Regions from separate parts of the Blastochloris viridis genome, predicted to be linked through region 3. Evidence: riboswitches for the same ligand, from Rfam matches in the RefSeq annotation. Region 3 holds a riboswitch; each other region holds the start of a gene.
What was found. Region 3 has a riboswitch for cobalamin ahead of BVIR_RS06175 (TonB-dependent receptor plug domain-containing protein). Riboswitches for the same ligand answer to the same signal wherever they lie in the genome.
Positions count from the first base shown of each region.

Region 1 (3,267 bases), 940 kb from region 3:
TGCCGAGCAGAGCCGCGGCGCTGCAGGGGGAGTGCCTCGCCACGGCGCTGCTGACGCGCCACCTGCAGGACCATGGCGAGCATCCCCGCAACGTTGTGGTCGATCTGTGGGGTTCAGCCACCATGCGCACCGCGGGCGAGGAATTTGCCATGGCGCTCAGCCTGATCGGGGTGGTGCCGGTTTGGGATTTTGCCTCCGACCGGGTGTCGGGCTTCGAGGTGCTGACGCTGGCCCAGATCGGGCGCCCGCGCGTCGACGTGACGTTGCGCATCTCCGGCCTGTTCCGCGACGTGTTTGCCAATCTGCCGGTGCTGTTCGAGCAGGCGGTGGCGGCGCTGGCGCGGCGCGAGGAACCGTCCTCCGAAAACCCGTTTCGGGATCGCGCCGGGCCGAGGGTGTTCGGCCCGGCGCCGGGCCGCTACGGTGTCGGGGTGGCGGAAACGCTCGAGGAACTGACGCCGGCCACCGCGGCCGCGGCTGCGGATGCTTGGCTGGCAGGCAGCGCCTACGCGTACGGCGGCAGCACTGATGGCGCCGCCGCTCGTGCTGCGCTGGAAGAGCGCGCCGCCAACGCCGACGCGTTCGTCCATACCCAGGACCTGCCGGAGACCGACCTGCTGATGGCGCCCGACTACGCCGCCCACGAGGCCGGCTTTGCCGCGGCGGCGCGCATGCTCGGCGGGGCGCCCGCGCTCTACCACGCCGATTCGGCGCGTGCCGAGGCACCGCGGATGCGCACCCTGCCGGAGGAGATCGCTCGCGAGATGCGCGCGCGCGCCACCAATCCACGCTGGATCGCAGGGCAGATGCGCCACGGTTTCCGCGGCGCCGCCGAAATCGCCTGGACGCTCGACCAGATGGCGCTGTTCGCCCATCTCGCCGATGTCGTCGAGAGCCATCACTTCGACGGATATTTTGAGGCGACGCTTGGAAACGAGGCGGTGCGGAATTTCCTGGAAACCGCCAATCCCGTTGCTGCCGAGGCGATGCGGCGGCGCTTCCGCCAGCTCATCGCGGCGGGCCACTGGGACATGCGGCGGAACAGCACCATCGATGCGCTTGCCTCGCCGAGCGATGGCGAGCCGCCGGTGGACGGTTCGCAGAATTGATTTTCCGCCCCGGCTTGACTCGATGTCGTGCCGGGGACCACAGTCCGCCCCGTCGTGGTTCTCTGGACCCCATCGGTCCGGAGCTAAGAGGGAATTCGGTGCGCCGCAGCTCATCTGAGCCGGCAAGACCGAAGCTGCCCCCGCAACTGTGAGCGGCGAGCCGACGTCCATGTGAAGTCACTGGAACTTGACTGTTCCGGGAAGACGGACGAAGGCGACGACCCGTGAGCCAGGAGACCTGCCGCGACAACATAACGTCCCTGGGCGGGGTGTCCCGGTGGTGCGCTTGCGAATCCGCGGCGGCCTGCCGGTGGATCGTCCGCATGCGACCGCTCGACCTTTGCCCCCAACATTTTGGGGTTCGAGCCAATGTCTGTTCTCTCTCTTCCTGTCGCCACGCTGGGTGTGCCGCGGATCGGTCCGCGCCGCGAGTTGAAATCGGCGCTGGAGCGCTATTGGTCCGGCAAGATCGACGCCACCGCTCTCCAGGAGGCGGCCACCGGGCTGCGCGCCGCCAGCTGGGCATGCCAGGCTGCTCGCGGTGTCAGCGTCATCCCGTCGAACGACTTCTCACTTTATGACCACGTGCTCGACACCGCGGTGATGGTCGGCGCGGTGCCGGCGATCTATGGCTGGTCGGGCGGCGCGGTGCCGCTCGATAGCTATTTCGCCATGGCGCGTGGCAGCCAGGGCGCCGAGACCAGCTGCAGCTGCGGGCACGACGCATCCGGCGTTCCGGCGCTCGAAATGACCAAATGGTTCGACACCAACTATCATTACATGGTGCCGGAGTTTCAGCCTGGGCAGAGCTTTTCGCTGGCCTCGACCAAGCCGATCGACGAATACCGCGAGGCGGCAGCGCTGGGCTTTGCCACGCGCCCGGTGCTGCTCGGGCCGGTGAGCTTCCTCAAGCTTGGCAAGAGTCACGACGCCAGCTTCGATCGCCTGACGCTGCTCGCCGGCCTGATGCCGACCTATATCGAGGTGCTGCGTCGGCTGGCCGCCAATGGTGCGGAATGGGTGCAGCTCGATGAGCCGTGCCTGGTGCTCGACCTCTCCGACGCCGAGCGGCGGGCGCTGCGCGAAGCCTATGGCATGATCGCCTACGCGCTGCCCAAGCTGAAGATTATGCTGACCTCCTATTTCGGCGGGCTCGGCGGCAATCTGGAAACCGCGCTGGCGCTGCCGGTGGCCGGGCTGCATCTCGATCTGGTGCGGGCGCCGGAGCAGTTGGGCGATGTGCTGGCCAAGGCGCCGCGCGGGTTGGTGCTGTCGCTTGGTGTGATCGACGGCCGTAATATTTGGCGCGCCGATCTCGACGCCATCCTGACGCGGCTGGAGCCGGTGGTCGGCCGCCGCGGTGCCGATCACCTGGAACTCGCACCGTCGTGCTCGCTGCTGCACGTGCCGGTCGATCTCGAACTTGAGACCGACATCGACCCCGACCTCAAGCGCTGGCTGGCATTCGCGCTGCAGAAGATGGGCGAGCTTTCCGTGCTCGGCAAGGCGCTGGCCCAGGGCCGCGGCGCGGTGCGTGGCGAGCTCGACGACGCGGCGGCGGCGATCGCCTCGCGGAGGTCTTCGACCAAGGTGCACGATGCGGCGGTGGCGGCGCGCACCGCGGCGGTCGAGCCGTGGATGTCGTGGCGGGCGAACCCTTACCCGGAGCGGCAAACGGTGCAGCGGGAGGCGCTGAAGCTGCCGCAGTTTCCGACCACCACCATCGGCTCGTTCCCGCAGACCGCGGAGGTGCGCAAGGCACGCGCGGCGTTCGCCAAGGGCGAGCTGGGCGAGGACGACTACAACGCCTTCCTGCGTCGGGAGACCGAGGCGGCAGTCAAATGGCAGGAGGACATCGGCATCGACGTGCTGGTCCATGGCGAGTTCGAGCGCAACGACATGGTGCAGTATTTCGGCGAGCAGCTCGCCGGCTACGCCTTCACCAAGCACGGCTGGGTGCAGAGCTATGGCTCGCGCTACGTGCGCCCGCCGATCATCTTCGGCGACGTCTCCCGTCCGGCACCGATGACGGTGGCGTGGTCGAGCTTTGCCCAATCGCTGACGTCGCGGCCGATGAAGGGCATGCTCACCGGCCCAGTGACCATGCTGCAATGGTCGTTTGTGCGTGACGACCTGCCGCGCGCCGAGGTCTGCCGGC
Region 1 is NZ_CP012946.1:2,337,643-2,340,909, reverse strand. It holds gene cobN (cobaltochelatase subunit CobN) at 1-1,109, shown strand, start outside; cobalamin riboswitch at 1,148-1,369, shown strand; gene metE (5-methyltetrahydropteroyltriglutamate--homocysteine S-methyltransferase) at 1,479-3,267, shown strand, end outside.
Region 1: another riboswitch for cobalamin. It lies ahead of metE (5-methyltetrahydropteroyltriglutamate--homocysteine S-methyltransferase); the one in region 3 lies ahead of BVIR_RS06175 (TonB-dependent receptor plug domain-containing protein).

Region 2 (3,267 bases), 940 kb from region 3:
TCATCTCGTGCGCCTCGGCCGGGCACGGCGAGCCGCAGAAATGGCGGATGGCACAGCCCCGGCACGGCGCGATGTCCTCGACCTTGCGGCCGGAGACCTTGGTGAAGGCCGGCTGCGCCAGCACCTCGTCGATGTCGTCGGCAAACAGGTTGCCGCCCTTGAACTCAGGCAGGCCGATGAACTCGCTGCACGGGAACAGATCGCCGTTCGGCACCAACGCGAAGAACGCCCGCCCGCCGCCGCACGGCGAGATGTCGCACATCAGCCGCCGCGCGGTCGGCGCCAGGATGCCGATCAGGATGTTGGCGAAGTTCGCCACCACCAGCTTGCGGCCGGTTTGGCGATAGAGCGCGTGGCTGCGCTCCAGCGCGGCGATGAACGCCTCGGCCAGCGGCGCATCGTCGGGCCGCACCGTGCGCGCGCCGGGCAGCGTGCAGCGGATGACGTTGAGCATGCATGCCGGCACCTCGCGGGCGTGCAGGAACTCGACCATGGCATCGAGCTGGTCCAGGTTCTGCGAACTCATGGTGCAGATGACGTTGAAGGCCGGATAGCCCTTCAGCCGTTCGATCGCCTCGACCACCTTGTTATAGACCCCGGCGCCGCTCCAGTTCGCGCGGGTGCGGTCGGCGATCGCCGCGACCGGGGCGTCGAGCGACAGGCCGATGCCGACGCCGCGGCTGGTAAGGAAGGCGATAGCCTTGTCGTCGAGCAACGTGGCGTTGGTCTGCACCCCGAAGCGGAAGCGGTCCTTGAAGGCGTCGATGCCCTGGAAGATGGCGTCCCGCGCGATCATCGGCTCGGCGCCGTGGAAGATGATCTGCGGTTTGCGCCCCTCCGGCATGTGGCGGCGGAAATAGCGCTCGAGCCGCGACAGTGCGTCGAGCAGGGTCGGCGCATCCATGTCGGTGCCGTCCCGCCGCATCTCGGCCGGGATGTAGCAATAGGTGCAGTTGAGGTTGCAGCGCTCGGTGGCGTTGACATAGACCGCCGAGGGCTTGAGCCCGAACCTGAGCGCCGCCATCTCGCGGCCGAAGGCGTCGGCGCTGGCGCGATAGCCTTCGAGCAGCGCGCCGCCGGCCAGGGTGTCGGCGAGCTGGTCCTTGGCGATCAGCGCCCAGAACGCGGTGTCGGGCGAGATCAGCGCGATATGGGTGGGGTGGCCGATGTCGTAGGGCTGAAGCTGAGGCCCCATGCCGCTGTTGACGAAACGGCCCCGCGAGGGGGCCGTCCCGAGCGCCGTCGGATCGAACGGCGCGTTCATTTCAAAGCCTCTTTGTCCATCAGCACGAAGTGCGACAGGCCGGTGCCCTCGCTGTCGCAACTCTTGCGGATGGCGATGACGGCGGGGCGCGGCGCCGGCTGAGCGGCGGCGGGGCGGGTGGTGGCAGTGGCGGTGTGGTCCATTCCTCGGGCTCCATGTTGGCGACCGGGCGTTCGGCAGCGGCCGCGCGCAAGCGCACGCGGGACTGCCGAAACCCTTTGCCATCGGATTTCGCCCGATCTGACGTTCCAGCAGGTCTTCTGGCTCTCGGATCGACCGCCGCCTCGCGCCTTCCCGACCGGGTGGTCCCCGTCAGTGGCTGGCTCTCGCCGTCGAAGCGGCGTCCCCGATTACAGCGGCGGGTCCGCCACGGATTTTCACCGTGTTCCGGGATGCTGGAACTATGCCGCCAGCTAACCCGGCCGGGCCGGCGCCGTCAATCGCCCGGTCGAAACGGCAACGGCCGCGCCCGGTAACCGGGCGCGGCCGTTGTGAGTCGACTGTGGAGTTTCTCCGCGCGCACTCAGCGCCGCCCTGGGTCAGGGCAGGCCTCCGCGGAAAATCCGTTACGCAAGTTCCCTTGCGTCAGATCCGTCGCGCAACAGCCGCGGCCCGACCCTCAAGGCATGCCGGGCCGCCGGCGATCACGCCGGCTGGATGTTGTTGACCGCGACCTTGCCGGTGCGACGGTCCTCGGCGGTGTCGAAGGTCACCTTCTGGCCCTCGGCGAGGCCGCGGATGCCGGCACGCTCGAGCGCAGTGGCGTGGACGAACACGTCCTTGCTGCCGTCGTCGGGACGGATGAAGCCATAGCCCTTTTGGTCGTTGTAGAATTTCACGGTGCCGGTAATCATGTGGTGTCTCCTCCGCCAGTCAGGTGCACGTGATCGCAGAACAGCGCGCGTTCCGCAACTCCAGGTTCGTCGATGTTTGGAAAGACTTGAGAACGTGCGCCCGGCTAAGCCTGGGCGGAACGGCCCGATCGTCCGGCCAAAGTTCGATACCGGCGGGGATATAGGCGCTGGCGGCCCGAGCCACAAGGGTTTCCTCGCAGAGGAACACCCTGGAGTAGGTAGAATGGCGAATTTTCGGCGGCAGGCCGCGTTTTCTCGCAGCGTTGCCCGCCGGACGTGATAAGCAACCGCATTTCCCAGGCTGCCGCCGTCGTACCCGGCTGGCCGCGCAGCACAACCCAAAGATCGGAACATCGTTTGCAGGTTTTCGTCCGCGACAACAATGTCGAACAAGCCCTCAAAGTCCTCAAGAAAAAGATGCAGCGGGAAGGCGTCTTCCGCGAGATGAAGCAGCGGCGGGCCTACGAGAAGCCCTCCGAGCGCAAGACCCGCGAAAAGGCCGAGGCCGTTCGTCGCATGCGCAAGGCCGCTCGCAAGCAGGCCCAGCGCGAAGGTCTGCTGCCGGCGCCCAAGCGCCCGGCGCGTGACGCTCGTGGCGGTCGGCCGGGCTTCGGAGCACGTCCGGGCTTTGGCGCCCCGCCGCGTCCGCGTCCCGTCACCGCAGCGCCCGGCTCGCCCGAGGCCATCGGTGACACCACGGGCACGCTGACCTGACCCCGGTCTCCGCCCTGCCAAAAAACGGCACGCAGGCCCCCGGCGTTTCGCCGCAAATACCGCCGGCGCGACATCATGGTCTCGGTCATGATGCGTATGCCGGGCGAAATCCGGGTGCCAGCGGCCGCGGAGAGTGCTAATCCGTGGCCGCGGGCATTGCCGCGCCGAGGTCGGCCCCAGGCGCGTTCTGCTCGTCGATGATACGCGACTCCATCCCTCGACGCGGCAGAGCCCGACCCCCGGGGTTCCGTTGCATCGATCCCGCCCGCTAACCCGGCGGCTTCGAGTACGGACACGCGATTATGCAGTTACCGCTCCCGCAGTCCCAGATCGTGCAGGCTTCTTCCGAGCCGGCGCAACCGCAGTTCACGCTGACGATCTCCTGTCCCGACCGCATCGGCGTGGTGGCGGAGGTCAGCGGATTTCTGACCCATC
Region 2 is NZ_CP012946.1:453,252-456,518, reverse strand. It holds gene cbpB (peptide-modifying radical SAM enzyme CbpB) at 1-1,264, opposite strand, end outside; gene cbpA (modified peptide precursor CbpA) at 1,261-1,407, opposite strand; cobalamin riboswitch at 1,520-1,653, opposite strand; gene BVIR_RS02055 (cold-shock protein) at 1,909-2,118, opposite strand; gene rpsU (30S ribosomal protein S21) at 2,476-2,832, shown strand; gene purU (formyltetrahydrofolate deformylase) at 3,135-3,267, shown strand, end outside.
Region 2: another riboswitch for cobalamin. It lies ahead of cbpA (modified peptide precursor CbpA); the one in region 3 lies ahead of BVIR_RS06175 (TonB-dependent receptor plug domain-containing protein).

Region 3 (3,267 bases):
CCGGATGGGCGGCGGTGTTCGACATGGATTGGGACACTGCGCGAATGACGCGCCGCAAGCTGCTCGACCGTGCCGCGGCCGAGCGGGTGCGCGTCGCCGGGTTCCATTTCCCGTTCCCGGCCAACGGCCACATCCTGCGCGAGGGCTCCGGCTACCGCTTCGTGCCGGTGCAGTGGTCGGCACAGGTGTGATCCCGCCATCAAGGCCGGGGCGTTTCGCCGTTTCCGGACACCGATTTGGCCGAAGCTGTTTCGGTGGATCGCGCCAAGACCTAGCGGAAACTTCCCATGCGGAAACATGGTGCCGGGCGGCATCGCTGATCTGCCGCCAGGCCGGCTTGCGTCCCGTCATCGGCATCCCATCTGGACGCCATGAGCACGACCCACCTGCATTGGACCGACACCTTCGACCCCGCCGATCCCTATGAGCGGGCTGCGCTGCAGCGGCTGTCGGTGCTGGCACAATTGCTCGACAGCGCGTTCGAGGTGCCCGGCACCAAGGTTCGGCTCGGGCTGGACGCCATGATCGGCCTCGTTCCCGGCATCGGCGACGCCATCTCGGCGGCGCTCGGCTCCTATCTGGTCTACGAGGCCCGTCAGCTTGGCGCGCCGAACCATCTGGTCGCCCGCATGGCCGGCAACGTGATGCTGGATTTCGCGCTCGGCGCAGTGCCCGTACTTGGCGACGCGGCCGATGTGCTGTTCCGCGCCAACAAGCGCAACATGGCGCTGCTGCAGCGCCACCTGGAGCGCAAGGCCCGCCGGCGCACCATCGACGGCACCGCCACCCGGCTGTAGCCGCCGCGCCGGCCCGCCATGGCCGCGGCCGGGCATAACGGTGGCAGAACCGTGGCCAAGCCTTGACAACACCTTAACGAAACTGCGAATTGGCCCTGTGCAGGTGGGCCGGTGCATCCGGCCCAGGGAACACGGTGAGGACGGCCGCGGAGCGGCTGGACGAATCCGAGGCTGCCCCCGCAACTGTGAGCGGTGAGCCAACCGTCGATACGCCACTGGAGGTCCAGCTCTGGGAAGGCGGCGGCAGGCGATGACCCGCGAGCCAGGAGACCGACCTGTGCGAGTCACCTTCCGGCGTGCGGGGCGCGCGGCCGGGGCGGTCTCTCCGCTCGGTGACAGTGGAACTGTCGCGGAGGGTCGGCCATGCGCCACGCCTTGAGCTTTGAACGATGCCAGCGCTGGGCGAAAGCCTGGGCCGCCGCGATTCCTGTCGATCTTCTGGCTCCCGGAGATGCGTCATGGCGGCGTCCGCCCGCTCGGCTTTGCATAGCTTTCTGCTTACGACCTCGTTGATCCCGCTCGTCGCACTGCCGGCGCTGGCGCAATCTGACAACGATCTGCCCGAACTCGTGGTCACCGCCAGCCAAGTGCCGGTGGAAGCCTCCAAGGTCGGGTCGGCGGTGACGGTGATTCGAGGCGACGAACTGCGTGCCAACGGCATCACCACGGTGCCCGACGCGCTGCGGCAGGTCGCCGGCGTCGCCGTCGGCACCACCGGCCCGCGCGGCGGCCTCACCGAGGTGCGCATGCGCGGCATGAAGCCGACCCACCTCATGGTGATGATCGACGGCGTGAAGGTGAACGGCGTCGACAACAACAGCTTCGACTTCGCCGGCTTCCTGGTCGACGACATCGAGCGCATCGAGGTGCTGCGCGGCCCGCAGTCCGGCGTGTGGGGCGCCGACGCCCAGGCCGGCGTGATTTCGGTGATCACCAAGAGCGGCCGCGGCCTGGCCAAGCCGGAACTCACCACGCGCGCCGAGATCGGCACCCGCAATTCGGGTGGCGCGGCCGCCTCGGCACGCGGCGCGGTCGGCCCGGTCTACGGCGCGCTGACGGTGTCGAACGAATCGACGCGCGGCTTCAACGTCTCGCGCTGGGGCTCGGAAACCGACGGCAGCCACGCCACCGTGGTGTCCGGCAAGGCCGGTGTCGACTTCAACGAGTATTTCAATCTCGAAGGCTCGGTCCACTGGATGGACCGTGCGACCAAGACCGACAATAGCGACTATGCCACCATCGGCTACCTGCCGGACTGGACGCCCATTCCGGCCAATCCGGCGACCTATGGCCGCGTGGTCGACAAGGCCGACACCTCGGCCTACGACAATTTGTCGGCGAGCGCGGTCGGCACGCTGAAGCTGTGGGATGGCCGCTGGACCCAGACCTTCGGCATCAAGTCCTTCGAGCACAATCTGGATTCGCGCTCGCCGGAGTGGGGCAACTATTTCTACAACGGCCAGCGCACCACGCTCGACACCAAGGGCGCACTGAAGTTCGAAACACCTTGGCTGGCCGGCGCCCAGAATACCCTCGCCATCGGCGCCGATTACCAGGACGAGGACTATCGTCAATCGGGCCCCTATGTCGATCCGACCTGGACCGCCGGCCTGTCGCGGTCGCAGACCGGCCTGTTCGCTGAGTATCTGCTCGATCTGCCGACCGGGCTCGCGCTCTCGACGGCGGTGCGCCACGACGACTTCGAAGTGTTCGAGGATGCCGATACTTGGCGCGTGACGGCCTCGCAGACGTTTTCCACCGGCACCCGGCTGCATTCCTCGGTCGGCACCGGCGTCACCAAGCCGACCTTCCTGCAGCAGTTCGGCAGCATTCCCGGCACCTTCGTCGGCAATCCTGACCTCAAGCCCGAGCAGTCGACCGGCTGGGATACCGGCGTCGAACAGACCCTGATCGACGGCAAGCTGTTCTTCGACGTCACCTATTTCTGGATGGACCTCACCGACGAGATCCGCACCGTCACCCTCGGCAGCGGCCTCAAAAGCGCGGTCAATTCGCCGATGAGAACCGAGCGCCAGGGCGTCGAAGTCGCGCTCAAGGCCGAGCCCCTGCCGTGGTTGTCGCTGGAGGGCACCTACACCTACACCGACGCCGATGCCTACGACACCGCCCAGCAGACCGTGCTCGGCGCCACCCGCATTCCGATGCACGCCGCCTCCGGCCGCGCCACGGTGAAGTTCGCCGATGGCCGCGGGCGCGCAACTGTAGCGGTGGTGTTCAACGGCTCGATGATGGACACATACTATGGCCTCAACACCGAGCGGGTCGAACTCGGGTCCTACACCCTGGTCAACGCGTTGATATCGTATGACCTGACGCCGCAGACCACGATCTACCTGCGCGCTGACAACATGTTCGACGAGACATACGAGGAGGTCTACTCGTACCTGTCGCCCGGCGCGGTGGTCTATGCCGGCCTCAAGGTCAAGCTCGGCGGCGAGGCCGAGCCGAA
Region 3 is NZ_CP012946.1:1,392,900-1,396,166, reverse strand. It holds gene BVIR_RS06185 (MBL fold metallo-hydrolase) at 1-191, shown strand, start outside; gene BVIR_RS06180 (DUF4112 domain-containing protein) at 372-797, shown strand; cobalamin riboswitch at 882-1,090, shown strand; gene BVIR_RS06175 (TonB-dependent receptor plug domain-containing protein) at 1,256-3,267, shown strand, end outside.